One region of the Alkalihalobacillus pseudalcaliphilus genome, then DNA from elsewhere that is predicted to be linked to it. Evidence: predicted binding sites of a transcription regulator. Region 1 holds the regulator's gene; the other holds the start of a gene.
The links. Region 1 encodes LexA, which represses DNA repair genes until DNA is damaged. Its sites were predicted from a motif close to CGAACATATGTTCG; they were not measured.
Positions count from the first base shown of each region.

Region 2: a site for LexA is predicted at 3,071-3,084, ahead of PQ479_RS04795 (DNA polymerase IV). Genes of this name have one in related genera too.

Region 1 covers NZ_JAQQWS010000001.1:133,377-148,734, reverse strand. The annotation lists gene PQ479_RS00730 (peptidoglycan-binding protein) at 6-929, shown strand; gene PQ479_RS00725 (hypothetical protein) at 985-1,179, opposite strand; gene PQ479_RS00720 (hypothetical protein) at 1,199-1,624, opposite strand; gene PQ479_RS00715 (DUF2621 domain-containing protein) at 1,792-2,229, shown strand; gene PQ479_RS00710 (CcdC family protein) at 3,022-3,546, opposite strand; gene PQ479_RS00705 (hypothetical protein) at 4,479-4,790, opposite strand; gene PQ479_RS00700 (YneF family protein) at 5,094-5,309, opposite strand; gene sirA (sporulation inhibitor of replication protein SirA) at 5,468-5,926, opposite strand; gene tkt (transketolase) at 6,353-8,347, opposite strand; gene PQ479_RS00685 (DUF896 domain-containing protein) at 8,528-8,767, opposite strand; gene PQ479_RS00680 (YneB family resolvase-like protein) at 8,901-9,548, opposite strand; gene PQ479_RS00675 (hypothetical protein) at 9,544-9,786, opposite strand; gene lexA (transcriptional repressor LexA) at 9,939-10,568, shown strand; gene PQ479_RS00665 (DUF6359 domain-containing protein) at 10,616-14,734, opposite strand; gene PQ479_RS00660 (hypothetical protein) at 15,112-15,285, opposite strand.
Region 2 covers NZ_JAQQWS010000001.1:963,337-978,694, reverse strand. The annotation lists gene PQ479_RS04815 (acyl-CoA carboxylase subunit beta) at 1-332, shown strand, start outside; gene PQ479_RS04810 (helix-turn-helix domain-containing protein) at 636-857, opposite strand; gene PQ479_RS04805 (DUF2975 domain-containing protein) at 872-1,348, opposite strand; partial or broken gene PQ479_RS04800 (YolD-like family protein) at 1,458-1,685, opposite strand; partial or broken gene PQ479_RS21865 (YolD-like family protein) at 1,706-1,796, opposite strand; gene PQ479_RS04795 (DNA polymerase IV) at 1,793-3,022, opposite strand; gene PQ479_RS04790 (peptidoglycan recognition protein family protein) at 3,346-4,566, shown strand; gene tenA (thiaminase II) at 4,634-5,308, opposite strand; TPP riboswitch at 5,430-5,535, opposite strand; gene PQ479_RS04780 (HU family DNA-binding protein) at 5,782-6,054, opposite strand; gene pssA (CDP-diacylglycerol--serine O-phosphatidyltransferase) at 6,319-6,858, opposite strand; gene PQ479_RS04770 (phosphatidylserine decarboxylase) at 7,064-7,858, shown strand; gene PQ479_RS04765 (hypothetical protein) at 8,005-8,265, opposite strand; gene PQ479_RS04760 (SDR family NAD(P)-dependent oxidoreductase) at 8,596-9,405, opposite strand; gene PQ479_RS04755 (SDR family NAD(P)-dependent oxidoreductase) at 9,420-10,166, opposite strand; gene PQ479_RS04750 (TetR/AcrR family transcriptional regulator) at 10,306-10,851, shown strand; gene mnhG (monovalent cation/H(+) antiporter subunit G) at 10,904-11,371, opposite strand; gene PQ479_RS04740 (Na(+)/H(+) antiporter subunit F1) at 11,349-11,648, opposite strand; gene PQ479_RS04735 (Na+/H+ antiporter subunit E) at 11,645-12,124, opposite strand; gene PQ479_RS04730 (Na+/H+ antiporter subunit D) at 12,135-13,616, opposite strand; gene PQ479_RS04725 (Na(+)/H(+) antiporter subunit C) at 13,609-13,950, opposite strand; gene PQ479_RS04720 (Na(+)/H(+) antiporter subunit B) at 13,952-14,374, opposite strand; gene PQ479_RS04715 (Na+/H+ antiporter subunit A) at 14,374-15,358, opposite strand, start outside.

The sequences.
Region 1 (15,358 bases):
ACTTGATGAAAAAGAAATCTACATCAAGACTACTACAACGAATGGGCTTGCCGCTGGCTGCTGCTGGATTGTTTATTCTCTTCTCACCTGAACAATCTTATGCACACTCAGAGGGAAAAAATGAGCTACTCCAAAAAGGGATGGAAGGTTCTCAAATTGAAGAGCTACAAGAAAAACTGGCGGAACGAGGCTATTTCGTCGAGGAAGATATAACAGGTCTTTTTGAAGAGGAGACTCAAAATGCCATAAAACAATTTCAAAAAGAAAATGACTTATTAGTAGATGGGCTTGTCGGGCCACAAACACTTGGTGCCATTACTGTACTTCGAATAGATGATGAAGGTTCCTTAGTTAAAGCCTTACAAGAAACTTTATCAGAGCTCGATTACTTTGATGGTGATGTGAATGGTCAGTATAACAAAGAAACAAAAGAGGCTGTTTTAGCCGCACAAAAAGAGTTTGAAATTGGTATTGATGGTATAGCAGGACCTGAAACATTCTCAGCGATTTACAATGCTATTTATAAAAGTGAACTAGAAGCGGTAGCTCCTACTCAAACAAGTCAACCCAATGAATCTGAAGTTAATGAGTCCAATGAACAGACAGAATCAGAACCTAGTGAACAAGATGAACAAGAAGGACAAACACTTTCAGTTGAAGCCACTGCCTACACAGCAGAATGTGAAGGCTGTTCTGGTATAACGGCTACAGGCATTAACTTATTAGAAAATCGCGATAAAAAGGTCATTGCCGTTGACCCTACAGTTATCCCTCTAGGAAGTACTGTATATGTGGAAGGTTATGGTGAAGCTATTGCAGGAGATACTGGCGGAGCTATAAAAGGGAATAAAATTGACCTCCACATGCCAACAAAAGATGAAGCCATCCAATTTGGGCGTCAACAAGTACAAATTACTATCTTAGATTAATGAGTAATAAAAAAGGACAGTGCTGAAAAGCCTGTCCTTTTTTATGCCCAAATACTCATTTAGTCCAGCCTGGTTGATATGTGTAAATGACATGACCGTTATGTCTAGCTGCACCTCTAAAACTCAAAAAGTCCTCTTGTTTTGTTAACACCGCTCTAAAATCTAAAAATTGATCCTTTTCAACTACATAACGTTCGATTTTTCCATCTCTTAATTGCTGTAAAATATCAGTAACCCCTTCAGACATCATTTACTCCCCCTTATACGTTTCACCCATAAAAGTAAGGTAATATTTTAATAGCAAACATGGCAATTACAGCTAATGACAACCACAATGTAGATTGAAATAAAGAAGCCATTTCATCATAAAGCTCTCGGTTTTCTTTAAAGTACTCAAGCATTTCTCTCATTTTCTTTGCTGTTATACCTAATAACGCTCCGATGATTAACCATAATAGGATAACAGCAACAGTCCATGAAGTAAGCCAATCTGTTACCATCACAACGCCAGAAATGAAAGAAAGCACAATCGCTCCATGTGCAACCTTAAAAATAGGCCGATAAATAGCAAAAACTACTTTTAATTTGTTTGTGTCCGTTATAGGAATCCCTTTTATTAAAATGGGTAATGGAATTAAAATAAAAAAGATCACGGATATGAGGACATGAATCCCGTAACTGATAATAAATGTCATAAACGCTTTCACCCCCTATCTATTTTAGCAAATGAGGTTTAAAAGAAAAAGCAAGATTGTGACGAGATTACGAAAATATGATTTATTTACTTACTTTCATACGTTGATATTCCCTTTTTTCTCGTAAATATGGTAGGATATAAACGATATCAAAAGAGGTGACAAACATGAATGATTGGTTTATGTGGTTCATCGTTTTTTGGACAATCTTTCTTATCACTGTCATGTTTATTGGCGGGTACTTTATGTTTAGAAAATTTCTTAAAAGGTTACCTAAAGACGATGGAAAGTCAATATTAGATTGGCAAGAGTATTATATTGATAAAACGTTACATTTATGGGAAGAGGATAAGAAACAGCTATTAAACGAGTTGGTAGAACCTGTTCCTGATTTATTTCGAGATGTTGCAAAAGGTAAGATCGCAGGGAGAATTAGTGAGCTTGCTTATAATGAGGGTGCAAAAAAGCTAACATTAGAGCACATGATTCGTGGTTATATTCTGGCAACACCAAAACGAGACCACAAATTCTTACGAAAAAAGCTCAATGAATTAAAAATTGATGTAGATCCATTTGAGTACTTATTTGAAGAAGTAAAAAGTTAAAATGAAAAACTCTCCCATGCAAGGAGAGTTTTTTGTATGAAAGTTGATGCTGGTACTCATGTGCGGAGTTTTGATCGTCGCTACCGAAAATCATGCTCCGCGTCCTATGGGGTGGTGCTGAGCTAATCGGCTTCGCCACTGGATCTCAGCTCTGCCACTGCGTCCCATGGGAGTCTCCGCATGTTTTCGTCCGCTGGGTTAGTACTTATTCTCAAGTAATAAAACAATCTAACTCCTTTCTTTTTAAACGAAAAAGTACAAAGGCAAAGTGAACGAAAAGCCACCAGTTAAAGAGTCAAACACTACTTTTACTCTCTATGTTGTTACTTCCCGGCTTTTCCTACAACACTCGGCACTACTTAAATGAAGTTCCACCAGTCAAAAAGCCAGACACCACTTTCATCCTTGTTGGTGGTGGAACGGTTTTGGCTCCACCATGCGGGTTTTGTATGAAAGTTATCTAAACCTCATGTGGTGAGCGTTAATCACCGCTACCGAAAATCATGCTGCTAGACAATCACGCGGTGCTGAGTTAATCGAGGGTTGGTTTCTGTAGATGGAAGAGCTAATCAGCTATGCCCCGCCATCCCTCCGCTGAAGTTCCTGTAAACTCAATATTAGGCTTGCCATTCATAAACGATTTTGATGGTTCTCTCACTTCACCATATCTCCGCCATTCTTTTAGAAGAAACTCACAAGAGCCATTCCCAAAAGCTTCAGTACACGGACACCCAGCCATCATCAACAAAATAGAGGCATTAGCTCATTTTTATTATTTAATACAATACTTATTTATGTATGGATGCTTGGTATTTCTTTTGTTTCATTACTTTGGTTTATTATCTTTTTGTAAGACCTAAGCATCGCAATTCTCCAAGGTAAGATCATAGAGAATGCCATCACAAAAAACATACCCGCTAATGTTTCAACTTCAATAGAATAACCTAATACAACTCTTAATAATATCCTCACTACTAACAATCCAATTAAAATGAACACAAACATTTTCGAACGTTTTAAATAAATATGGCTATCGATCCGTTCAAACTTTGATGTTTTTATAAGTAAAAACGAAAAAAGTATTCCTAATGCAACGGATTCAATGATTTGAATTCCATGTAAGTGTGTCGGCTCATATAAAAACATCAAAAACCCAGTAGACATAAATAATGGAGGCAACACAATCTTTTTGGCGGTCACTGGTTTTAATTGTGATTTAAGGCGAATGAATATGACTATAACCGCCATTATAGCTGCACCCAATGTTGAAAAAATTAAATAATATGGCTCCAAAACTTTCAATCCTTCCGCTTCCATAACATTTTAATCATATCTGTCTATTACGATACCGCACATTTAAAAAAGTTACAATCTACAGTTCGATAATCATACTTAAGGTGGATTTCTAAATAATCAATAGGGTAAACGACACTAAAGTTAATGAGATGGTCAAAACTTTCTAAAAAAATCTATTTCTTTCCTTGACAATTAAACGTATAATTCAACTATAATCAAATCTACTAAAAGGAATTTTACATTTATGTATATATATTTAACTGGCATAACCTTAGTCATTGCCGCATTTACACTTTTATTATTTTCTGGGATACTTCCCTTCGGCTACACCTCTTGGAAAATTTCATTAGGATCAGGTATTGTTTTAGCTATAGTAGGTGCCTACCTAATTTTTAAAGCTGTACAGAAATTCGAAGTAAAAAAAGTGGATAAGGATTAAGTCACTGCTTTTAAGATGGACACTTTCAATAGCATTGCTAGTAAACAGGCTAAAAATGCATCAGTTAGCCTATTAAACCAATTTTATCTTACACCCTGCTACTTTCCTTCAGAAACGCTAGGAGACTGTCATGTATCTATTCATTATCACGCTCATATTACTAGCTGTTATATTAAGTTGTTATGCTACTGAATTCTTATTAAAGAAATTCTTTCCTAGCATCTCAAATAAACTTCGTAATGCCCTACAATACCTTCCAGGTGCAGTCATTACTTTTTTTATTTCCAGCCAATCCTCAAGCAATGCAATCTTTATAAGGGCTTTATTTTTCTCCACCGTTATTTTATGTATCTTCACCCTAATGATTTGGTTAAAAAGTCTTACTATCAATCCCAAATAACATGATTTTTATATCGATATGAAGAGGCTTTGAAACCAATATGATTATATTCACCTTTGCTTAGTAGAAATCCATTGACAGAAAAAACAGGGTTTTACTCTTCCCTGTTTCTGTTTAAATTGAATTTATTTTAAATAAAACCACTCTAAATTTCTTTTCACCATGATCGGTTAATCTTTCCCAGACAGCCGTTTTTCCATTAATATATGGGTAAAAGCCATTGTCATCTAACTGGGCTATCGCTTTACTTTCAAATGAATAACCATATATTCTATTATTTGATTGCCAAACCAAATAATCATCACTGATATCATAAAAGAAAATATTACCTTCAAATAATTGAATCTTTTCCTCTTCTTCAGTATTCAAAGCCAGCAAATATAATTTACTTTTTTGTTCATCATGATGATCTTCCTGCCAAGCCAAATAGTGTTTATTAACCTTCGGGAACGCTACCATATTCTTAACCGGCAAACTCTTAATCATTTCCTTAGATTGAAGAGAATAGATATTTATTTTTGTTAGATAAAGTCTTTGAATATTTCTTTTAACAACAAAAAAACCACTCCTCCTTTGGTTAACTTTATAACCAAGAAAAAGCGGTTTTATGAATGATTAAAAGATTAATTGTAATTCAAAAGGAAAGATTAAGCAGATGGCATTTTTGCTCAAATTTTATCCGTATTAATTAATGGCTTATACGCCAAGAACGTTAACCCTTCAACCTTCTTACTTACCTTGTTGCTTTTGCATCGCTTGCATCATTTGGTTAATCTTTTTCTGTGATGGCTTTTGACCCATTTGCATCATCATCACTCGTAACATTTGTTCATTAATTGGTGGGTTTTTCTTTAAATATGACATCATCGTCTTTCTAGCGATGAAGAATCCAATTGCGACTCCTGCTAGAACTGCCACTGTGTACCCAAGAATATGCAACCACATATGTCCAACTTCCTCCTTCAGCCTATTAAAACGTTCAAGTTATCTCAACTAACTTGAATCAACCTTTTCCATTATATCTTATGAGAGCTTGTTTTAAAAGTCTATTCTCCTATCATTTCGGAAGATTTTGAAGGAATAAGTGAAATCTTTTAAAATGTCTAACACCAATAATGCTTATTCATGTATTGTTCTTGGCGAATAGGATTTAACCACCCATAATGTTCATGGTTGGTATCAACAGCAAAGTAACATGGATCAAGTCTTCTAAGCACTTCAAAAAATACAGTTTCCGCTTCTGGCCCACCCGTTGCTTTTATCCGTAAATAGTTGGCATGAATGTCTAATATGGCTTCACTTTTTGGCTTGTCTACGTGGACATAATAAGAATTTTCTTGTTCAATAAATTCTTGTTTCCCTTTTATGAGTGATTTTAGTTTCTGTTGAATGAGTAATGTTGGAATTGGTCTTGAGATATATTGTATTTGTCTATCGAAAATACTTCGTTTGGATGTCGCTGCCAATTCGCGCTCAAGAAATAGTTGATATAGCTTGAGTTCTCTTCCGCAATAATGGCTGGCGATGTTTTCTCCTAATAAATATATGTGGTAGTGTCTCATACTTACACTCCTTCCAACCAGCTTTCTATCTATTATAAGTAGATTTTACTGAATTTGCTGTCTGAAGTTGGAGAGAACACTGACTTGTTTTGTCGAAATTGCACTAGTTTTTGTATGAAAGTGGACTTCGGGGCGATAGTTTGTGCCTTGATGTTAGCTGGTCATCCATCTAGCGATAAATGACCTTAGTAGGACAGTGAACCCTGTTTATTCAGGCCGACTCCTGGTGTGACCGAGTTGTAAACGTGCCAACAGTTTGAACAGTCGCCACTACTTTCATTATTGTTGGTGGCGGAGTGAATGGGGCTCCGCTATGGGCGTTTTAGTATGAATGTTAGTGCGAACATAGAGCGTTACTCTACTGAAACTATGTATAGTTAAAAAAACCTCTACACTCAAAATGATGTGTAGAGGTTTTGCTTGATTTTATTGAATGAGCGCTTTTACTTTAGCCACTACGTTATCTACAGTAAAACCGTACTCAGCTAATATTTTGTCTGCAGGTGCTGATGCTCCGAATGTATCGATAGCTAACACATCCCCTGCTAAACCAACATATCTTGCCCACCCTAATGAACTTCCCATTTCAATACCTAAGCGAGCTGTAATATGTGGTGGTAATACAGATTCTTTATAACTCTTTGGCTGTTTTTCAAAACGATCCCAACTAGGCATACTGATTACATTGGCAAAGATTCCTTCTTTTTCCAGAAGACCTTGAGCTTCAACGGCAAGTGAAACTTCAGAGCCAGAAGCTAAAAGAAGTACATTTGCTTCACCACTCGCTTCAGAAACAACATAAGCACCTTTTTCCACACCTTCATATGCTAAGTCTGCTGTCGTTTCTAGAGTCGGTAAGTTTTGACGCGTTAAAACAAGTGCGGTCGGTGTATCTGTACTTTCTATTGCATGCTTCCATGCAGCAACTGTTTCGTTACTATCTCCTGGTCTAATGACTGATAAACCAGGCATTGCACGTAGTGAGGCTAATTGTTCAACAGGCTCATGGGTTGGACCATCTTCACCAACAGCAATACTGTCGTGAGTAAATACATAAATGACAGGCTGATTCATTAGTGAAGCTAGACGTATAGCTGGACGCAAATAATCTGAGAATACAAAGAAAGTCGCACCAAACACCTTTAAGCCACCATGAAGTGACATACCATTTACTGCCGATCCCATTGCAAATTCACGTACACCAAACCAAATATTGCGACCTTCATAATGGTCTCTTGAAAAGTCTCCTAAACCTTTCATATACGTTTTGTTTGAACCAGCTAAATCAGCAGAGCCTCCAAAGATTTGAGGAACTTTGTTAGCAATCGCATTCAAAACTTCTCCAGAAGAAGAACGCGTCGCTACACTTGAACCAGCTTCATAACGTGGTAATGCCTCATCCCAACCTTCAGGAAGTTTGCCGGCCATCGCTAGTTCATATTGAGAGGCTAATTCTGGGTATTTTTCTTGATATGCAGCAAAAAGCTCATTCCATTTCGCTTCTTTTTCTTTACCTTCCTTCTTTTTCTCAGCAAAGAATGCCTCTACTTCTTCTGGTACATGGAACTCTTGCTCATATGACCATTTATAATATTCTTTTGTGCGTGTAATCTCATCTGCACCTAATGGCGCACCGTGTGAATCAGACTTACCAGATTTATTCGGTGAACCATAGCCGATCACCGTCTTCACTTCAATTAATGTTGGTCTATCATCAGCTTTGGCCTGCTCAATTGCTTGGTTGATCTCAGCTAAGTCTCGTCCATCTTCTACACGAATGACCTGCCAACCATATGCTTTATAACGATCTTCTACACTTTCTGAAAAAGAAATATGTAAATCACCATCAAGAGAAATATCATTTGAATCATACAAAACGACTAATTTCCCTAATTTTAAATGTCCTGCTAGGGAAGCCGCTTCTGCTGATACACCTTCCATCAGGTCGCCATCACCACAAATACTATATGTGAAATGATCAACAATTTGATAATCTTCTTTATTATAAGTCGCAGCGAGATGGCGTTCTGCCATGGCCATACCAACTGCCATGGCAACACCTTGTCCAAGCGGTCCAGTTGTAGCCTCTACTCCTGCCGTATGACCAAACTCTGGGTGTCCTGGTGTTTTACTACCCCACTGTCTGAAATTTTTCAATTCTTCAAGAGGTAAATCATAACCCGTTAAATGTAGGAGGCTATACAATAACATGGAACCATGCCCTGCGGATAAAACAAAACGATCACGATTATCCCAATTAGGGTTATCAGGATTATGGTTCATGAACTTCGTCCACAAACTAAATGCCATTGGAGCTGCCCCCATTGGCATCCCCGGATGACCTGAGTTTGCCTTCTCTACAGCATCGATAGAGAGTGTACGAATCGTATTAATTGCTAATTGCTCAATAGTAGTTGTCATTTTATTTCATCCTTTCCTTTAAATCCATTACCTTCGCTTTTTATCATATCGTTTATACACATAAATCACAAGCAATTAAGGTGTTCATAAAAAAATTGATACTGACTCATTTCACTCTATAGAACATATAAAAAGCTGCCGCTAATTATGTTCAGAATAACTAGCAGCAGCCTTGTCTATTTAATGGGTAAACCCTTTGTACGTGTCTTTGCTTTTTTTTAGTGCCTCCGGTGTCACATCATCACCGTTTTCATCGACAACCTTTACGCTGTGTAATTGATTTTTAAATGCCCCTCTAAATGTTTGAATATATTCTTTGCGGAGCTTCTGCTGTTCTAACTGTTCTTCTTTCGATAACCCCGTTGTCTTTGATCTTTTTGATAACTCATTTATACGATTAATCTTGTCTTTCGATAGCATATCATCCACTCACTTTCTTATACAAAACATCCCCATTAAACCTTTAATGAGTGTAGCATGTTTAATTTCATTGATGCAAGCATTAGCGTTCACCTGATCATAAACTATCGAAAAAGAAAATACATACACGTATTTATTCAGATTGTCTCTCTTTTATATATTGTTGATATCTACGGTGCACGGTTGCTTTTGATACATCAAAACCAAACCCTCTTAAAGTCGCTGCAATATCATGAAACGTTAATTCAAGTTGGCGTAAACGAACAATTTCCTCAATCGGTACTTCTTTTTTGGTTCTCCCCCCCGCTTCTTGATTTTTAATATTTCTTTGTGGGTTAAATCCTTTTTGAACGGCTTTTTTCATTCCTCTACTTATCTTCAAATTATGTAGTTTCCGTTGATATTCTTCAACAATAGCCACGATATCTAACACCATATGATCGGCATCTGATAATTCTAATTCTCCATTATGTTGAAATGTGTAAATAGATGTATTATATTTTCTTAACTCATGTAAGATAGCCATCTTGGCATGACCTCTGCCAATCCGTGTATCATCCTGAACTAATACTTGATGAACAGTCTCTTCTTTACATTCTTCTAACATATCTAAAAGTCCAGGACGATCAATGGAATAACCACTTTCAATCTCTTCATATACTTGAACGATCGACCAGCCTAAACGATTTGCATAATCGGTCAGTTCTTCTCTTTGTCTTTTTAGCGAGGTTTGTTGACTTTGTTTATCTGTACTAACTCGACAATATAAAACGACATTAATTTTCTCCATCTTCCTCTAATTCCACCTTTTGATGATTAACAGTAAATTGCGACTTCTGCTCTTCTCTTTTTTCAAATTCAGCATTTGATACAACTCTATCAATTTCCTCTGAAGATTCTATTACTATTTCATGTTTCTCTAATTCATCATTAGTCAATAGTAAAGTAAAGCACATAAACATTAAAGTCAAAAAACCTGTACAAACAATCGCCCACTCTTGCCCTGATAATCTTTTCATCCGAAACACCTCATTTATAGAATGTACGTTCGCTTTTATCATAAATGAGAACAACTGTTTGTGTCAACCGTTTTTTAGAACTTATGTTTGCATTACATATGTTCGCATGGTACAATTTAGTTACGAAGGAAATATAAGCGAGGTGACAGCTCATGACAAAACTATCAAAAAGGCAACAAGAAATACTAGATTATATTAAAGTTGAAGTACGAAAAAAAGGATATCCACCTTCAGTTAGAGAGATAGGCGAAGCAGTTGGACTAGCTTCAAGTTCCACCGTCCATGGGCATTTATCTCGATTGGAAAAGAAAGGGTTTATCCGTAGAGACCCTACTAAACCTAGAGCGATTGAAGTATTAACTTTGGATGATACGATGGTGGAAGCCAATCAAGTGGAAAGAAAAGCAAATTATATTCCGATTATCGGGAAAGTCACAGCAGGTCTTCCTATTACAGCCGTTGAAAATGTTGAAGGTTATTTGCCTTTACCTGAGCATTTAGCAGCTAATGAAAATACGTATGTACTCGTCATTGAAGGAGATAGTATGATTGAGGCTGGTATTTTTAATGGAGATATGGTTATTGTGAGACAGCAACAAACCGCCAATAATGGCGATATCATTGTGGCGATGACAGAAGATGAAGAAGCAACCGTAAAACGTTTTTTTAAAGAACAAGACTATATTCGTCTACAGCCAGAGAATGCGACCATGGATCCTATCCTATTAAAAAATGTTTCCATTCTCGGGAAAGTAATTGGTGTGTTCCGCACGATCCATTAATTTGTTTTTTATGAGAAAAAGCCTTTGGAACCCAAAGGCTTTTTCTTTTAGTTCATCGCTATACGTCTTCTGTTATATTGAAACATGATAACAGAGATTATGAATAATAATACCCCAAGCAATAGCCATTGATAATGAGAAGTGGCTGTATGTGGTAACGTCTTTTTATTATTGTCACCTGTTCCTCCTGTTCCTCCCCCATCAACTTCATCATCTTGATTTTGTTCACGATCTTTTTCCTTATTATGATCATTCCCGTTTTTCTCCTCTTCATCCAGTTGTTCCTTGTCACCTTCTAAAACTGTAAAAATAGAGAAGTGGTTTGTCGTTGCTGTAACACGCTCACTATCAACGCTACTTGATGGAAGAACATCCCACTGTTGTTTCTTTTCATTCCAATGATAAACAGCTAGATTCTCACTATTTGTAACGGCATCAGCAACGTAGGTGAATGATAATGTAATAGGTACGTCAAAAGTTTTGACTAGGTCTTTTCCTTCTTTAATTATTAACTCGTACACAGTACTTGGTGTGCCTTCCGTATATACCAGCTGATTTATAAATAATTGAAAGGACTGTTCACCTGTAAAATTCTCGAGCGGGATCAAAAGAGTTAAACCGGTTGAGATGAGTTCTAACGATACTTTTTTTTTCACTAAAAGCCTCATTTGCTCAACTGTAAGTGAAAGAACCAGTTCCTCTGATTCAACCGAACTTAAATCGACGATGAGCGTCGCACTTTCAGCAAGCATGTCTAAGTTCTCTGAGCTAATCGTAGCCTCATGCCCACTCATTTTGATATCCGCTATTAAGAAATCAATAGGCTCCTCGGGATGTGGTTTAGGCTCTTCAGGTTTTGGTGTTTCTGGCTTTGGTTCTTCCGGCTTAGGATTCTCAGGTTCTGGTTCTGGTGTCGGTTCTTCTTCCGGTAATGAGCTAATCTCAGCAATTCTACCTTCTACGTGATAGGCAATCGGTTCATGGAATGTTTTGACAAAGGCAATCAATGCCTCCAAATCCTCTGGGCCAGTTACCATATTTTTCGCATATTGACCCATTAATCGATATTTATCTCCATTTGACTCAGCCATATAGTTATTAGTTGTTACCGTATACGTTCTACTCTCATCAATCAAAGAACCATCTAGTAACATAATATCGACAACTTCATCGCTCGTTTGATCCCACGTATAATGAAAGCCTGCTATACTAAAATCCGGGCCATAACTCGTGATTTGTGCGTTTAAGATTTCACGTAGTTCAGCTCCGGTTACTTCAAAGGTTACTAAGACATTGTTAAACGGTACGATATTAAACAATCGGTTAAACGTTATTTCTCCTGCGGGGAGCTGGTCACGTATTCCGCCACCATTCATTAAAGCAAAATCACTTTTCATCTGCCATAACATGCTATCAGCAATTAAATTACCAAGTGCCGTGTCACCATCATTAGAATAACCACCAACCATATCAATTGCTGCATGCCCTACCACTTCATTTAAAATAGGAGCTACACGGTTTTCATAGTCTGCTAGAATTGCTCCAACCGCTGGTTCAGGTTCGATTTTAGCTTGGTCGACATAGATGATCTCCGCTTCCTTTTCAACTATATCTCCTGTTACAGGGTCTATGGTTACGTCAACCGCACCAAATGCTTTTCCATATTCATAAGCTTGAACAATCAAGACATCGTCAACCATCGCATTGACAATTTGATGGTTATGCCCGGCAAAAATTATATCTACTTCATCATCTACTTCTTTGGCTAGATCTGCTGCTGGGCCTACCGCTGTCTCACCTGACTGTGTGGCAGCCATATGGGCAAGTACGATAATCGCACGTACTCCTTGTGCCTTTAATTCTTCTACAGCGGAATTCACAGCTTCTACTTCATCAGTAAATTCAATATCTTTGATGCCATCAGGGATAACCATATTAACCGTATCGGTCGTATTAACACCGATAAAAGCTACTTGCTCGCCTTCAACCTCAACAACTTCATAAGGCGGAAGGAAATGCTCACCACTTTCTTTATCCAAACAGTTTGCACAAAGCAATGGGAAATCCATGCCCGCATATCCGGGAGAACCTTTACCTTCAGGATGATCTCCACCCTTGACAATTCTCATTAATTCTTCTGTTCCTTCATCAAATTCATGATTTCCAACCGTGCCGAAATCAAAGCCAATTTCATTCATCATTTCTATCACAGGCTCATCTTGAAATAAAGCGGAAACAGGTGAACTGCCACCTATCATATCTCCTGCATGGACGATAAATGTATTCTGATTACGTTTTGACCATTCATTTAAATAGGCAGCCACATAATCAAATCGACCTACTTGTAATAATTCTTCTCCAACCGTTACCGGATAAGTTTGATCTATTTTTCCATGCAAATCATTGACACTTAATATTTGCATGGAAATGAGTTCCTCATCCGGGATGATTTCTTCGCCCGCTTCTACATAACCATTAGCTTCTGCTTCTTCAACCGATGCAAAGAAAATTCTTTTATCTACAGGGACCTGCTCCCATTCATTCGGTTCAACATACGTTTTTGTATCCGAGTTACCGACATATCGATGTAGACCATTCCCTGTTTCCCTTGCTCTAAATTCAAAAGGCATCTCTAATAATGGATTTTCGGGATTCCAAATACCGATTTCTGCATCCTTTGCTTTGCGAACAGTTTCTTGATACAATTCATAATCTTCCGCGTCACCAACCGGCCATATAAAATATGTAGTTGCATAACCAGCCCTCACCATTTCTAAGTTGATATTTAATCCATCACTTTTACGTACAATTTGAGCTAAAAGTCGGCCATACTGGTCTGTTGCTTCTGGCCCAACTAATACTTCAACTTCATCACCCACTTCTAAAAGTTCTTTCATGTATTCTGTTGCTAAATCACCATGATATTTTTGATTTTCATCTAACTCGTTCTTGATAGATTGATACGTCTCTGGTGTATCCATATTAAGAAAACGTACAGCTGTTGCCCCTAAAACAGGTGTAGCTAAGTGAATCGTATCGCCATCGGTAATTCTCGCTACAGTTGATTCATATTTTCCTTCTGGATTTGGAGCTTCGGGTTGTTCATCTAACAACGTAAAATCATTGCTTGAACGTGGCAATAGTTGATACGTATTATATTGACTTAAAATACCTGTCACAGAATACCATGATCCTGTTGTGATATGCTCAATGGCACCCGTACCTTCCATCACTCGTACCGTAGTTCCGACAAAATTCTCATCGATTAAACTTACATTATAACCTCCACCTGCTGGGCTATCAGGTATATGTTGAATAAAACCTTCTACTTCAACTAATTGACCTTCTAATGGTTCGGCGATAACAGGATCATTTAAATCGCCTAAGTTTAATGAAATCGGTTCTGGTAAAGGATGACCTGCTGATATCTTGGTCACTCCACTTTCAGTTGGGACCACTTCTAATAATCCGTTATACTCAGTTAAATGTCCTCGAACTTCAACAAAATCCCCTTTTTGTAAAGTAGGAAAGTTTGATTTATTAAAATGAAAAATATTAATACCTGCTGTCTCGTCTTGAATATACGTTGCAAACTGATTTCCCGAACTAATCGTATCTGTATCAACGGTCACAACACCTTGAACAATTACTTCTGTATTCATTGATAATTGTCTTGCTTGCTCAATAGAAATGTGTTGAGGGTCTTCAGGCGGTGCAGGCTCATTCGTATATTCTATTATTTGAAAGCCTGAAGCTGATCGTAAACCTGGTACTGAAAAATACGGTTCTAAATCTCCAGTAATCTGTACTTTCGCATGATAATTCTCTGGGTTATCTACGACATTTAAGCCATTTCTGACCTGGCCGGTTGGTAGTTGAATAGGCAACATCTTTCGTATATCCGTCTCATCAGGATGTTCCGCAATGGCAACGTTCGTTTTTGAAGTAAAAGGTGGTGCTAACGTAAAGTTGTTTTGGCTTGCCACTGTGCCAACTATGTAACCTTCTACTGTCGCTCTCCCTTGATTATGTTCAATGGCTTCTGTTACTGAAATAACTCCATCCGCACTTTGTGCTTGTCCTTGCCAAGCTGGCATTACACTAGTGACTGTAAGTAGCACAATCAAAAACACACTTAAAGCTCGTATAAAACGGTGATTGTTCATTCATTTCCCTCCTGTAGACTGAATAGTCGGATTTTTCACTGTAGATCAAGAACTAAACCCTTTATCACAATAATAAAAAAATCCTAACAAGGAAAGAATACCACTTTTTCTCAAGGAAAAGATTAACGTTATGTAAAAATAAGGTTAAAGTATGAAAAAGCATTGAGAAGCTTTAAGACTTATTGTTCAATTTATCGACAAAATCATAGGCCTTTTTCTCAACTTTAGTAAGGCTATTTCACAATAGCAATTACCTATGAGGATAGACCCATTGAGTTGAGTGTTTTGTAGGTCAAGTTCACTTGAGAAATGAGCACCACCCATTTAACTTTCAAATAAAAATAGAAAAGAACTCCTTACGAAAAGGAGTTCCTCTTTTACTTCGTATTCTTCTGTTTACTTCTTAGTGCCAAACTAAAGATCGTTGTCAGTAATAATAAGCCCGCTACAATGATGAGAGCATAATCAATCCATTTTCCAAAGCCCCAGTCTACGACAAGTAAGCAAAGTAAAACTAATACAAAATTTAATCCAATTTGAAAGTTTTTCATTTTGACTTATAGGCGATTTTTCTCGCCATCCTTCCTTTCATCTTCATCATGCCTTTATTATAACATCTTATTA
Region 2 (15,358 bases), 830 kb from region 1:
CTTATGTAGCCCTTAATTCCAAAGCAATGGGAGCAGACTATGTGTTCGCCTGGCCAAGTGCTGAGATTGCTGTGATGGGACCAGAGGCGGCAACATCGATTATATTTGCACACGATATTCAAGAAAGTAGCAACCCAGAGGCTACACGTAAGCAAAAAATCACTGAATATAAGCAGCATTTTGCGAATCCCTATGTCGCTGCTGCTTATGGTATGGTCGATGATGTAATTGACCCAAGAGAAACAAGAGCTAAGGTCATAGAGGCCTTAGGATTACTAAAAAATAAACAAGAAAGCAGACCGATTAGAAAGCATGGCAATATACCACTTTGACAGACATACGTGTCGAGATGTTAATACTCTTTGTAGCAAGAGTTGAGGGATAGAGGCATTTTTATGTGCTATAAATGGGAAATACGCGGCAAGTGTGGGAAAAGAGAGTTCAATGCGGAGTAAACGGAAATACGCGGCAATGAAGCCGGAAAAAGAGTGTTCAATGCCGAGCAAATGGAAGTACGGGGCAATGAGTCGAAGAAAAGAGACCGAGTGTCTTGTCCATAAACATACGTCGCGTCAATGTCCTCCTTAATAGGCAACTTAAAAATGCCCCTCATCTAAAAGGAGAGGGGCATTTTTTCATTTATTTGTTTCTTCGTCAGGTCGGTATTCTAATATATCGCCTGGCTGACAATTGAGTGCTTCACAGATTGCTTCCAAGGTTGAAAATCGTACCGCTTTTGCTTTGCCGGTTTTTAAAATGGACATGTTTGCCATGGTGATTCCAACTCTTTCAGATAGCTCCGTTACACTCATTTTTCTTTTTGCTAGCATGACATCGACATTTACAATAATGGCCATATTCTCATCTCACCTCAAACCGTTAAATCATTTTCATTTTGAATATAAATGGCCTTGTTCAGAAGTTCACGTAAAACAGAGGCGAAGATAGCAATGATAAAAGAGGAGAAGGCAATAATGAGTGTGACTAGCCAAACCGCGAGATTACCTGCACCTTGGGATACTAATGTGATGAGCCCTGCTAAATAAAGAATACATACAGTAAAAGCACAGTATTTAATATAATTTAAATAGTTTGCTGGTGGCTTCGTAAAGGAATGCCCTTTGTCTATGTAACGAACAATTTGATAGGCATAATACAAAGCGATAAAAAATGGAATCATCGTCGCATAAACACCTATTAATAGTGGATATTGCAAATATAAAAATTCAGGGTATACGTGACCAAGCGAGTTGGCTTGCCACGGTAGCCAAAAAACGCCAAGAACAGCTATGATAAGTGCGATACCAATGATGGCTACTTTTAGTAGCTGTGTTGATACATGTTGCAAGTCAAACACCTCACCAAACTAGTTTTATCTAGTATAACTTGTTATTTATCGTTTTTCAATAAAATATCAAGATTCTTGAATGCTGAGCTTAGTGAGGAGTTTTCTAAAACTATAAAAATTCGACTTCGGTTAAAGCGTGGAAAGGAATGCGCTGCTTATGTTGATTGGTCTCTAGATGAATGTGCTTGTTCCATTCATCTACATGGGCAATAAGTCCTTCTGTTTTTTTCATACGATGCTGTTCCCAATAGTGGATACGTACAGGCATTGTATAGTTAAGAGCGGTTAAAAGGTACATCCCCATTTCGTGATAGGCTTGATCATCAAGTTCAGGCTTTACTTGTCGCTTCTCTTTTTCTTTTAGCTCAAGTAAGGCTTCTTTATGCTCAGGTAAAAACATTCGGCTTCCTTCCCATAATAAATTACCTCTCTTTAAATGTTCACTCATCGGTAATGTCCTCCAATTTTAGCGGCTCGATCCTTTGCTTGGCTTGCAGAGAGAAACGAGGTTGCACGCATTAATGTCGTTTTTCCGTAACGATTGTTGATTTTGTCCATGGTATACCCGATTTTTAACAACCGATCGCGATTTTGTTCGAAAAGGCTTAATTGAATTTCTTGATCGCTTGAAAGAGACGAGAGCGAGACGGCTAGGCGACGAATCGGATAGTTCTGCCAAAAGCGCTCTAATAGCTGGCAAGCGGCGTGGAAAAGTTCTAAGGTTATATTGGTCGCTTGCTCGATTTTAAGTTGGCGGTGGAAACCTTGTGGGAGCTCATAACTTGCACCAGAAATACTGAGGCTCACAGTTTCACCTTGAACGCCCTTTGAGCGTGCTCGTCTACATACCTCTTCACAAAGTTCGAGTAAAACAACTCGAATATCTGTGAGATTGTCATAATCACGTGGCAAAGTCATACCGTGACCAATTGCCTTTTGCCCATCATGTGAACGTGTGGTGACGGGCGAATAGTCGATGCCGTGGGCTGTCATCCAAAGAACGTGACCTGGTATCCCCCATTTTTTCTTGAAGTGCTCAAGGGGGGTATGAGCAAATTGACCAATCGTACGAATCCCCATATTGCGAAAATGTTTAAGGCGTTGTCGACCGATGCCGTAAAGCTTTTCAATAGGTAGTGGCCATAGGGTTTGTTCGAGTTGGTCTTGCTTTAACCAGTAAATCCCATCTTTGTTTTTTTTGGCGAATAAGTCACAAGCCATCTTTGCTAGCACTTTGTTCTCACCGATACCAATACGAGCACGTACACGCATGTGATCCCAAATGTGTTTTTGAATCTTTTGAGCGATTTGGTGCGGTGTGCCAAACAGCCGCTGACTCCCTGTGATATCTAAAAACTGTTCATCAATTGAAAATGGCTCGACGAGGTCTGTATATTGCTTTAAAATTTCTGTTATTTGGATTGAGGCTTCCACATAGTCCTGCATACGTGGGCGTACAATCAATAAATTTTTACACTTCTGTTCGGCCTCCCACAAGCGTTCTGCGTTTTGAATGCCGTAGGATTTGGCAATCGGACAGGCGGCGAGGATAACGCCACTACGCCGTGCTGGGTCACCCGATACGACAAGTGGTTTGTCACGTTGCTCGGGGTAGCGTGTCTTTTCGATCGATGCATAAAAGGATTGCATATCAATCAAAAAAATAACCCTCATTTTAACCCCTCCCTTTCATAGAACTTATGTTCGTATTTGTATTATATGCGAAAATATGTTCGTTATGCAATGAGAAAAAGTGGAATTTATAACAGGGTTGCAGCAGGGAGATAAAGAAAATAATTGAAAAGGTCTTTTCAAAACATACAAAAGCATTCCCCATTCACGATATTGATTTCGATTTAGTAAATAACGAAAAAATTCCTGTTTGTCCTAAGCTTTTTTATGAAGTAGACATACAGTGTTAGTAGGTCGCTTGAAGTCATGAAGACAAAGGCGATGTGTAATCATATCAGGAAATCTTTAGTTAAGGAGGAATAAGTATGGAAATTAGACAGGACTTTATCCCGACAAGTAATCGCAATCGTCCTGGTACAAGGATGAATGCTCGCTTCATCACTGTCCATGAGACCGCAAATAGAAGAAATGGTGCAAATGCACGTATGCATGCTGCATATGTAAAGAATCCATCCACATCAGTAAGTTGGCATTATACGGTTGATGATGAACAAATTATTTACCAACACCTACCAACCAATGAGATTGGGTGGCATGCAGGGGATGGGGGCACAGGTCAAGGAAATCGAGAGTCTATTGGTATAGAAATCTGTGTGAATAGCGATGGTCAATTTGCTAAAGCAAGGGAACATGCCATCACATTAATTCGGTTTTTGATGGGGGCCCATCAAATCCCGATTGACCGAGTAGTTCCCCATCAACATTGGACGGGGAAAAACTGTCCAGCTACTCTTTTGAAAGATTGGTCAACTTTTATAGGACAGGTGCGACAAGCACAGGAAGTCGATTTGATTGTTAGACCTGACGTTGGTGGTGAACAAATTGGGGCCACTATTTTAAGAAGAGGGAGCAAGGGTAATGCTGTACGTCAACTGCAGCAAGACTTGTTGAAGTTAGGTGAAGTATTGCCACGTTTTGGAGCAGATGGGGATTTTGGTGCAGAGACAGAAAGTGCGGTTCGGTCATTTCAACAAAAACAAGGGATTGCCGTTGATGGTATCGTCGGAGAGCAAACCTTTAAGGCTTTAGAAAGGGCACTTGCCGCGTTAGAAGAGCAGCCAGCACCCCCACCGGTGCCACCTCCGACATCTGGTGGAGGGACCGAGAGAAGGACACTAAGAAATACAACACCTATGATGCGTGGCGATGATGTTAGAGTCGTTCAAAGAGCAACTGGAGCGACTGCTGACGGTATTTTTGGTCCGGCGACCGAGCAAAGAGTACGTACCTTTCAGCGAGCTCAAGGCTTAACCGCAGATGGTATAGTTGGTCCAAAGACATGGACGGCGATTGATAATCCGAAGCCGGCGCAACCAGCGACGCCTAAATATACACGATTATTAACACTGAGAAGCCCTAATATGAGGGGCGAGGATGTGCGTGCTGTTCAAAGGAAAATAGGGGTAACCGCAGACGGCATTTTTGGACCAAATACGGAGCGAGCGGTTCGAGATTTTCAAAGAAAGGAAAGAATAGCTGTCGATGGCAAAGTAGGCCCTGTAACATGGGGACGGTTATTTTCTTAATCATAATGAAAGCTGTTCTAAGGAAATCCCCTTAGAACAGCTTTTTTTGATCGGTACGTATTAAACGTTAATCTTCCATAGGCCATGATGTTTGCTCAAAGGACATATCCCAGAACATATATTCAAAACGACTCGTCGTGAGGAAAATTTCTTCTAACTCCTGTAATTCTTTTTCCGTACTAGAAGCAGTTAATTCATCGATTAATTGAATTTGCCACTGTGCTACAGCGCCAAATTCATCTGATTCATACATTCTAATCCACTCACCATACCATTCGTGCTCACGGGCACCTGGAATTTCACTTAAACGCAAACCAATTTCATAATAACTCCATGTACAAGGCATAATGGCTGCTAATAGTTCTTTTAGTGAACCGCGTTGAGCAATGTTTAGCATATAAGAGCTGTAGGCTAAAGTTGTCGGTGCTGGCTTTGTCGCTTCAAGCTCTTCTTCAGATATGCCTAGACGCTTCGCATAAGCTCTGTGTAAGCTCATTTCTTCGTCTAATGTTACGTGTAGCATTTTAGCGAAAACTTGCATAGTCGTTAAGTCTGAAGCTTTTAAGCTACCTAAAGCAAATAACCGCGAGTAATCGATTAAATAAATGTAGTCTTGACACATAAAAAATTTAAACTTTTCAATGTCGAGACTTCCATCACCAATTCCTTGTACGAATGGGTGTGAATGACTCTTCTCCCAAATAGGCTTAGCTGCTTCATATAAGCGCTGTGAAAATTTCATATTCTCATCATCCTCCTCGTTCGCTAGTCACTAGAGCGTACGACGACGCAAATAAACTCCTCTAAAAAGAAGAGGAGTTGTAAACAAGTGTAAGAAAAGTACACGTCGCTAACGTGCATACTTTTGTCTACTTCCACTTCCCTCCGCTAGTATTATCTAGTTCAGGTAAAAAGGGTTAAGGCTCATAGCCTCTCTCAGCACAAATAAACGCACCCCTAGTGAACGAACTTATATCATTTATCCCTTTCAAATTAACATATAATGCATATACAAGCAATGAAAATGATTGACCATTCAGCTAAATAGTTGGTAAAAAAGTGGGAAGAGCAGTAGGGTACTATGTAAATCGAAGAGGTGGTTATGCAGTGAGCAAATAAAATGTGCGGCTGAGGTCTTGATACGGTTTCAAATAAAAAATCGAAGCAAGGAGGTTAATCCTTTGCTTCGATTTAATGTTCATTACATATGTGTAATTAGTTTACTGCGTCTTTTAATTGCTTACCTGGCTTGAATGCAGGGTTCTTAGTTGCTGGAATTTCAATTTCAGCACCTGTTTGAGGGTTGCGACCCTTACGAGCAGAACGCTCACGTACTTCGAAACTACCAAAGCCAACTAATTGAACTTTGCCACCTTCTACTAATGTTGAAGTAATGCTTTCGAATACTGCGTCTACTGCTTTAGAAGCATCCTTTTTAGAAAGGTCTGCTTGCTCTGATACTGCGTTAATTAAGTCTGTTTTGTTCATGAAAAAAACTCCCTTTCATACCTTGTTTAGAAAAAACTTATTTTCTATCATTTTAGAAAACAAAAGCTTATTTCTGCATTATAGCAAGCTAATCTGCCTTGATTTAAAGCCTGCACTTACAATTTACTCTCCAAGCCTATGACTGTCAAGCCTTTCGAAGGAAAATCATTCATATTAAGCCAATATTTTCACCGTTTTTGACATTTCTTCGTATATTTTAGTGATAATGTCGAATAAAGAACGAATCCTTCTTAAAAAGTCATATTACATTTTTCGAATTTTCATAGGGCTAATCATAAGAAAAGCTAAGATTAAAGTGAAAAGCATAAATACATATTCCGGAATATAGGCGACAAGAAGAGTTAAAATGGTTAACATACAACCGGCAGCTGTAATAGGGAGGCCAAAGAAGAAACCATTAGATTCGGTAATATTAAACTTCGCTAATCGAATCGCACCACAAATAATAAAAACAATCGCAAAAAATGCACCTGCAAAACCAAATTCAAATAAGACCGCTTGATGAATTAATAAGGCTGGAGCTACGCCAAAAGAAATCATATCGCATAATGAGTCCAGTTGTTTTCCTAACTCTGACGTACTATTTAGTTTACGGGCAACAGCACCATCTAAACGATCAAAAACAGCAGCGATTGTAATGAGCAGTAAAGCGAGTCGTAGCTGATCTTGAATCGTAAAAAGGATTGCAAATGCACCTAAACTAAGATTTAATAGAGTCAGGATATTGGCAATTTGTCCTTTTAACTTCTTTTTCGTATGGTCAAGGCGTTGTAATAGCAACATCCATTTCACTCCTTGAGTTAATAATCACATAGGTTGTTCTATATCTTTATGAAACTTCCTTCAAAAAAATCGCATATTAAAATAAATCATGGTACATTTTTTTACATGCGCTATTAAAGTATAATCTTATCATATACAGGGTGTTTACACTACTAAAAGGATAAAGATTGCCAAAAATATTTACAGGTACATGGGGGACAGGTCGTTGAAACAAAAATTGTTCAGGATATTTGTTGAATTGAGTAATTCACCTTTTCAATCGAAGATAATCATGCGTTTTGCTCAATCTAAAATAAGTAAACGCATTATACCGGCGTTTGCTAAAACATTTCAAATTAACATGCATGAAGCTGAAAAGTCAATAACAGAGTATCAAAGTCTACATGCTTTCTTTACGAGGAAATTAAAAAATGGGGTTCGTACTGTGGATGATAAGGAAACAAGTATTGTTAGTCCTGTGGACGCCAAAATAGCCTCCTTGGGTACATTGACACCTAAAAGTGAGTTTCAAGTTAAAGGGCAAATGTATCAACTGCTTGATTTATTAGGAGACAGAGAAAAAGCACAGCAGTATGTGAATGGACACTACATCGTCCTCTACTTAAGTCCGAAAGATTATCATCGTATACATAGTCCTCTTACGGGAGAAATCACAAAGCAATGGGAGCTAGGAAAACGTTCATACCCTGTCAATGATGCAGGATTAAAATATGGAAAAAAGCCATTATCGCATAATTATCGCTCGTTAACAGAGCTGTGCGTGATGAATCAACATGTCATCATGGCTAAAGTGGGGGCGATGAATATTAATACAATTGCTCTTACACATTCACACGAGCAGCTAAAAAAGGGAGAAGAGCTCGGCTATTTTTCCTTTGGCTCGACAGTCATCCTGCTCTTTGAGCCTACTATGATGGAATTTGAACATCTGCAAGAAGGAGATTCCGTTCAAATGGGCCAAAAGATAGGGATGTTATTGACAACAGAGGGCGCGAAATAAAAAAGTAGAACGCTTTTTAGAACATGTAAAATTAATCGGATAAGATATAGACCCAAGGCAGTTAGATGGAATAACCTAACACGCTTGGGCCAAGTGTCAATAAAGGTCAACGTTACGATACCCTTTTAAATAGGGCGCTATTTTTTTCACCCTTCTGGAATGCCTTCATACAAGAGGTATTCGTCATCTTTTACAACATATATAATGTCGGGGTTATCTGATTTGAAAATTTTCGTACCTGGTTGAAGTTTAGTAGCAGAAACTGTATTTGAGTTATTTTCCATATGATATTCTGATTCTATTGCTATTTCTTCAAGTTCTTTAGGTGATTCTATGATGTGTTTTTGTGAAAAAATATAGACAACATCATTAATAAATATAAAATCAGCTTCTTTATTTTGGGACAACTGTTCTTCAGCAATTATTTGACCTGTTGTTGTAACGGCTGTCTCAGATGAATGTTGCCCATTACTACAACCAATTAAAAAAACAAAATTAGAAAAAATGGTAAAAGAGTCTTTATCATTTTGCCTACTCTCCTTGAAAAGTTTTTCATATCATAACTTCAGCAGTAATTTTAAGATTATTAATATTGTATAAGATTATGTGTCATGAAGCTATGGTATTATAATAAGTATGATGGTTGTTAGGTTACTACAAAAAGTCGACAAGATACAATTTGTACCATGCCGACTTTCCTTCATGACAGTCAAGTGTCATCTATTTTTTTTCACTTTCTACCACCCAATACCAGCCTTTTTAATCGCACTAATCGTCGGGTTCCCAACGGTCATGCCGCCATCAGCAGAAATCACTTGTCCGGTAATAAAGGAAGATTCATCACTTGCTAAATAAAGGGCAAGTTGAGCGATGTCTAATGGAATCCCAATACGTGGCGTTGCTTTTGTTTCTTCAAAAATCTGAGCGTATTGCTTTAGGCTCTCGTGGCCGTTTTCAACAATCTCAGGCTCAAGCACCATCCCTGGTGCAATGGCATTGGCACGAATTCCTTGCTTGCCAAATTGAATCGCTGTCGATTTAGTTAATGAGATAACACCAGCTTTTGCGACAGAATAAGCAGACTTAGAAAGCTCAGGGTGAATTCCTGCAATCGAAGCGGTATTAATGATCGAGCCACCGCCATTTTCTAACATAAGAGGAATCGCGAATTTCGTCCCTAACATTACCGAAGTCAAATTATAACGTAATGTTTCTGTCCACTCGTCAATGTCCATATTCATCACATCGACATCGCCCGAAAAATTAAGGCGTGCTGCATTATTATGCAAAATATCCAAGCGACCAAAATGTTCTTTCGCTGCTAAGACCATTTCCTCAATTTGCTGGGCTGAACCGATATCAACTGGCTGAGCAATTGCAGTAAATCCAGCGTCATTAATTTCCTTCACAACTTCCTTAGCACCGTCGATATTAATGTCAGCGGCAATGACTTTCGCCCCTTCACTGGCAAAAAGCTTAGCGGTTGCTTTTCCCATACCTGATGCTGCACCTGTAATAATCGCTACTTTATTTTCTAAACGTTTCATATGTTATCCACCTCTTAGTTATAAATTTGTCCACCAGCACAGTTAATAATGGAACCTGTCAATACTTTTCCATTATTCATCGCAAAAATGACAGCATCGGCAATCTCCTCGGCAGTTGCTGCAATGTTTGGACCCGTAGTAGCACCGATTTTTGCTCCAATTTCAGGCGTAAAAGTCGTGCTTGCATTTGCGGCAATATTCGTTTGCATCGTATTAGGAGCAACACCAACCGCATAGACATTTACGTCTTGGTAATCTTGACCGATCGATTTTGTCATACCGGCTAAAGCATGCTTGGAGGCAGAATAAATTCCATTATAAGCAGTTGGTTTATAAGAGTTGGATGATACAGTATTAATAATCGTACCCCCACCGTTCTTGAGCATCACCTCAATGACGTATTTAATGCCTAAAAAAGCACCTTTTACGTTAATATTCATTAAGCGATCATACTCATCTGCTGAATACTCATGGATCATTCGAAAAGGAATCATAATGCCTGCATTATTATGGAAATAATCGATACGTCCAAATGTTTCCTCAGTACGTTTGACGTAAAGTTTGACGTCATCTTCATTGGACACGTCGGCTTTAATAAAAATAGCCTCGGCACCTTTATTTTTCACTTCCTCGGTTGTTTGCAAACCAGCTTCTTCATTAAAATCGACAAGGGCTAGACGGTAGCTTTGTTCTGCTAACTTTAAGGCAGTGGCACGACCTAAGCCTGTAGCCGCACCTGTAATAAGAACAACTTGATTCATAATGGTTAGCCTCCTATAGGAACTTTGGTATACTAAAAGTATAGCTTGTTTATGTAAAGGCTTACAATATGCAAAAGATACAGTTTTGTAGGATAATGAACAACTTTTAAAGACTTGTACGATAAGTGAGGAATTTTTTATGAATATGAATGATTTACGCGTGAAGAAAACAAGAAAAAATATATTTGATACGTTCATAAAGCTGTTAAAGAGGAAGACGTTAGAAGAGATAACCATTTCAGAAATATGCAAGGAAGCTGAAATTAATCGAGGAACGTTTTACGCACATTTCTTGGGAAAAGAGGAGCTGTTTCAGGAATATTTTAATGAAGTGATTGGATTATTAGAAGTGAAATATCGTCAGGTTTACGAAAGGAATACGTCTTCGAGTGAGTCAACAATCACTCCTTTGTTTGAACATGTGTTAGAGCATAAAGATTTTTATGAGATCATTTTCTCTGAACATGCCCCTATAAAATACATGAATCTATATCACCAAACGATTATGGACGTTTCCATGAATCTTAACTTAAAAATGCTACCTTTCAATTTAAATCGAGAGCTTTATTTATCAATGATTACGAGTGCAACGATCGGTATGATTATGTATTGGAAAAGACATCAATATCAATTGAGTATCGAAGAAATGAACAAACATCTTATGCATTTTTTTCAAAAACAGTAATAAAAGCCGCCACTTTGCTTAAGCATCGTGACGGCTTTTTATTGTTTGTCTATTACATTTCACCTTCATGGCGATTGACTTCTTCTTCTTCTTTTTTGCGACGATCAAACTCTTTCAGTCTTCGACCTTCGTCACCTTTTTTCTTAGCGAGCTGCATTTCATAACGCTTTCTACGTTTTTCAAGTACTTCTTTTAAATCATCTCGTACAGCATTCTCCCATTGCGGTACGTTAGAGAAATAGGCAGCACGGCTGACTAAATGACCAGCAACAGGTGAGGAAACAAATACAAAAATAATCGCTAACAAAATTCTTGCATCAAATCCGTATTCTGGATAGAAAAAGGCGAGTGCTGCTAGTAAGATTAACAAAACTCCTAACGTAGCACTTTTACTTGCTGCGTGAGCACGTGTATACGTGTCAGGTAGTCGGATTAATCCCACCATCGTTACTAGGGAGATAATGGAACCAAGGACGACAAACACAGCAACAATAATATCAATGATTACGTTTTCGCTCAAGAACAACACCCCTTTCGATAAACTTAGCAAAGGCTACCGTACCAATAAACGCTAGAATGCCTACAAGGAGAATCACAGTTAAAAAAGCAGAGGTACGTAAAATCATACCTGTAAGTGCTGTGATTGAAATAATATTAATTCCAATAGTATCTAAAGCCATAAGTCGATCGGCTGGTGTTGGCCCTTTGTATATACGATAAACGCCTCCAATAAGACCTACAGAAATGACGGCAATGCCAAAATAAAGGAAATAATCAATCGTCGCATTAATAATCATGTCCTGCTCACCTCCAAAATCACTTTTTGAAAGGAGTTTGAAATATGCTCAATACTATTTTCAAGGTCATCAATATTCATTGTGTGAATATACATTTGTTCTTTGTCGTGTGAAATATCAATCACGACTGTTCCAGGTGTTAATGAAATTAAAAGGGAAAGCAAAGTTAATTCCCAATCGGATTTGTAGTCTATATGCAGAGTGAAAATACCAGGCTTAATGTCTAGCTTTGGCTTCATAATAATTTTCATAACACTCAAGTTAGAAAGTAAAAGTTCCCTAATAAACACAAACAACAGGTGAATGACCCCGTAAATACGAATGATATATAACCTTGACGGGAAAATACGTCTCATTAAAACTAGAATAATGAAACCTATTATATAGCCAATAATAAAAGTCTTTAAATCATACGTATTATATAAAAGCATCCATGCAATAGCCAGTGCGAAATTTATGAGTAACTGAAAAGACATCATAATAAATCTACTCCTTTAATACGGCTTCAATATAAATTTCCGGGTTTAGTAACACCTCAGCAGCATTTGTTAGGTGTGGAACAAAGAACTCAGCACCAAAGCCCATCACAAATGATAAAAATAAGAGAATCATACTAGGGTAAAGAAGCCCTTTAATATTCGCTTTCTCGTTTTGAGAAGCATGATTTTCTTCCCCTAAAACAACGTTAAAGAAGATACGCATAACGGAGTAGAGGAGGAGTAGACTAACAAAAATCATGATAATAACGGAAATATATTGTCCGGCTTCAATACCGCCTTGGAATAAATATAGTTTCCCGAAAAATCCACTAAAGGGAGGTATTCCTGCTAAAGAAAGTGCTGCTATTAAAAATGACCAACCAAGTAGTGGATATTGCTTAATTAAACCACTAGCATTCTTCATCGATGATGTTTGTGTGACAATCATGATCGCACCAATTAATAGGAAAAGTGCTGCTTTAATAAGCATATCGTGCAATAGGTAAAAACCAGCTCCGAAAAGTCCTGCTTCATTAAAAGAAGAGATTCCAAAAATAATAAACCCAACACCAGCGACAACGTTGTAAACAACCACTTTTTGCATATCATTATAAGCAACTGCACCGATAACACCAACAACCATCGTTAGAATCGCTAATATTTCAAGGACCATATGAGTGATTTGCGGTTGATGATGAAAGATGATCGTAAAGATACGCATAATCGCATAAATTCCTACTTTTGTTAGAAGACCAGCGAATAAGGCGGTAATAACAGGTGGCGGAGCAGAATAAGAGCCCGGTAACCAGAAATAAAGTGGAAAAATCGCTGCTTTCATTCCAAATACAATTAGGAATAAGAAGGCAATAACAGTGACAATACCTGGCTGTCCGATTTCAGCAACACGTTCTGATAAATGAGCAATATTTAATGTCCCGACAACGGCATAAAGATAAGCGACTGCTGCAATAAAGAAAGCAGAAGAAATGACGTTAATCAACACATATTTTATCGACTCTTGAAGCTGTGCTCTCGAGCCACCGAGTGTTATTAGACCATAAGAAGCCATTAATAACACTTCAAAAAATACAAATAGATTAAATATGTCCCCTGTTAAGAAAGCACCGATTACGCCAAGAAGTAGAAATTGGACAAGTGGATAGAAATAGAATTTGACTCGAACTTCATCAATTCCTTTAATCGAAAACAAAACACATACAAAAACAACAATACTAGCAAATAAAACAAGGAGTGCAGAGAGAGGGTCGGCAACTAAAGCGATCCCAAATGGTGGATCCCAACCACCGACTGCATAAGAGATAACTCCTTGGTTATAAACATCTATCACTAACCAGCCACTGACTAAGATGGTTGCAATCCCAGCAATGATGCTGAGAATACGCTCAGCAGTTACACTCTTTCTAATAAAAAGAAGAATGATTGCAGCTAGAAAAGGGATTAATAGTGGAAAAACAATTAAATTACTCATCTTCTTTCATTCCCCTCAATTTATCCATGTCAACCGTTCCGTGTACTTTGTACGTACGATAAGCAAGCACGAGCAAGAATGATGTAACACCAAAGCTAATAACGATAGCTGTCAAAATTAGTGCTTGTGGAAGCGGGTCCGTGTAAGCTGCTTCTTCGTACCCAAGTAGGGGTGCAGCGCCTAATTTAATACCTCCCATTGTTAATAGCAATAAGTGTACACCGTGTGTAAGAACAGCTGTTCCAATTACAATTTTTGTTATATTTCTCGATAGAATGAGGTAGGTCCCAATAGTAAAGAGGACACCACACAATATGGAGATAATAATTTCCATGTTATTGCTCCTCCCCTATTGTAAAAATAACGGCTAAAACAACAGCAATAACGACGAGGTAGACGCCGATATCAAATACAAGTGCTGTTGCAAGCTCCGTATTTCCAAGCAACGGCAAATCAAAATAGTCAAATGTTTGCCATAAGAAGTTTTCTCCAAAAAAGAAAGGAAGTACCCCTGATATAACAGCAATCAAAAGTCCAACAGCCATAATTGTTTTAAAGTCGACTGGGATCATTTTTTTGACCGTTTCAATATCAAAAGAAACACTAACAAGTAAAAAGGCACACGCTGTAGTAAGTGCTCCGATAAATCCACCGCCAGGGTTGTGGTGACCAGCTAAAAATACATAGAAGGAGAAAATTACAATAATAAATGCCAAGACTTTTGTGACAGTTTGGAGTATGACATCATTTGGGTGCATTATAATTCCTCCTCTTTAATACTACCTTTAATCATTGCATAAATACCAATGGCGGCAATGCCTAGTACAGCAATTTCAAATAACGTATCAAATCCACGGAAGTCAACTAGAATAACGTTAACCATATTGTTTCCACCTGCTTGCTCATAACTAGCATCTACGAAAAAGTCCACTAATGAATCAAAATAGCGATTATTATGTGCAGAGATCGCAAGAACGGTAACGAGCACACCGATGCCCGTTGCAACAATACCATTTACAATTTGTGATGATTTTGAATCAATCGTTTCTTTGAAAAGAGGTAAATGGTAAAAGCAAAGTAAGAACAATAATGTTGACACCGTTTCAATAACTAATTGAGTTAAAGCTAGATCTGGGGCACGGAATAGCACAAAGAAAATAGCAATCGCAAAGCCTAAACTTCCTAATGCAGCTAAAGAAGTTAAGCGTGTTTTTGCAACAGCAACTGTAATGGCACCAGCAATCATAATGACAACTAATGTCACTTCATGGAAGGCGATCGGTGCATAGACTTCTGGGAATAGAGCAATAACATCTAAATGAATCATCATATAACCTAGGAACAACACAATAAAGCTGTAAATGTAAATTAAATATTGTCTGAAATTATCCTTCATATAAGAATCAGTTAGCTTGCGTCCACCCGTTGAAACACCTGCTAAAAGGCCATCATAAACACGATTGAATGGATCGCGTTCTTTTTTATAAATAGAGAGCTTTACCCATTTATTCATAAGAAGGAATAAGATAGTACCTAAAACAACGACACCAATCGTCATCATTAATTCAGTATTAAACCCGTGCCACATATAAATGTCGACATCTAAATACGCACTGTCGGCAAGCATCGGTGCAATGGAAACCACGGCTGGTTCAATAATTGATTTAGATAAAATGTTAGGGAAGAACCCGAAAATCACAACTAATGAAGCTAATACAAGAGGGCTTATTAATAAGCCGGCC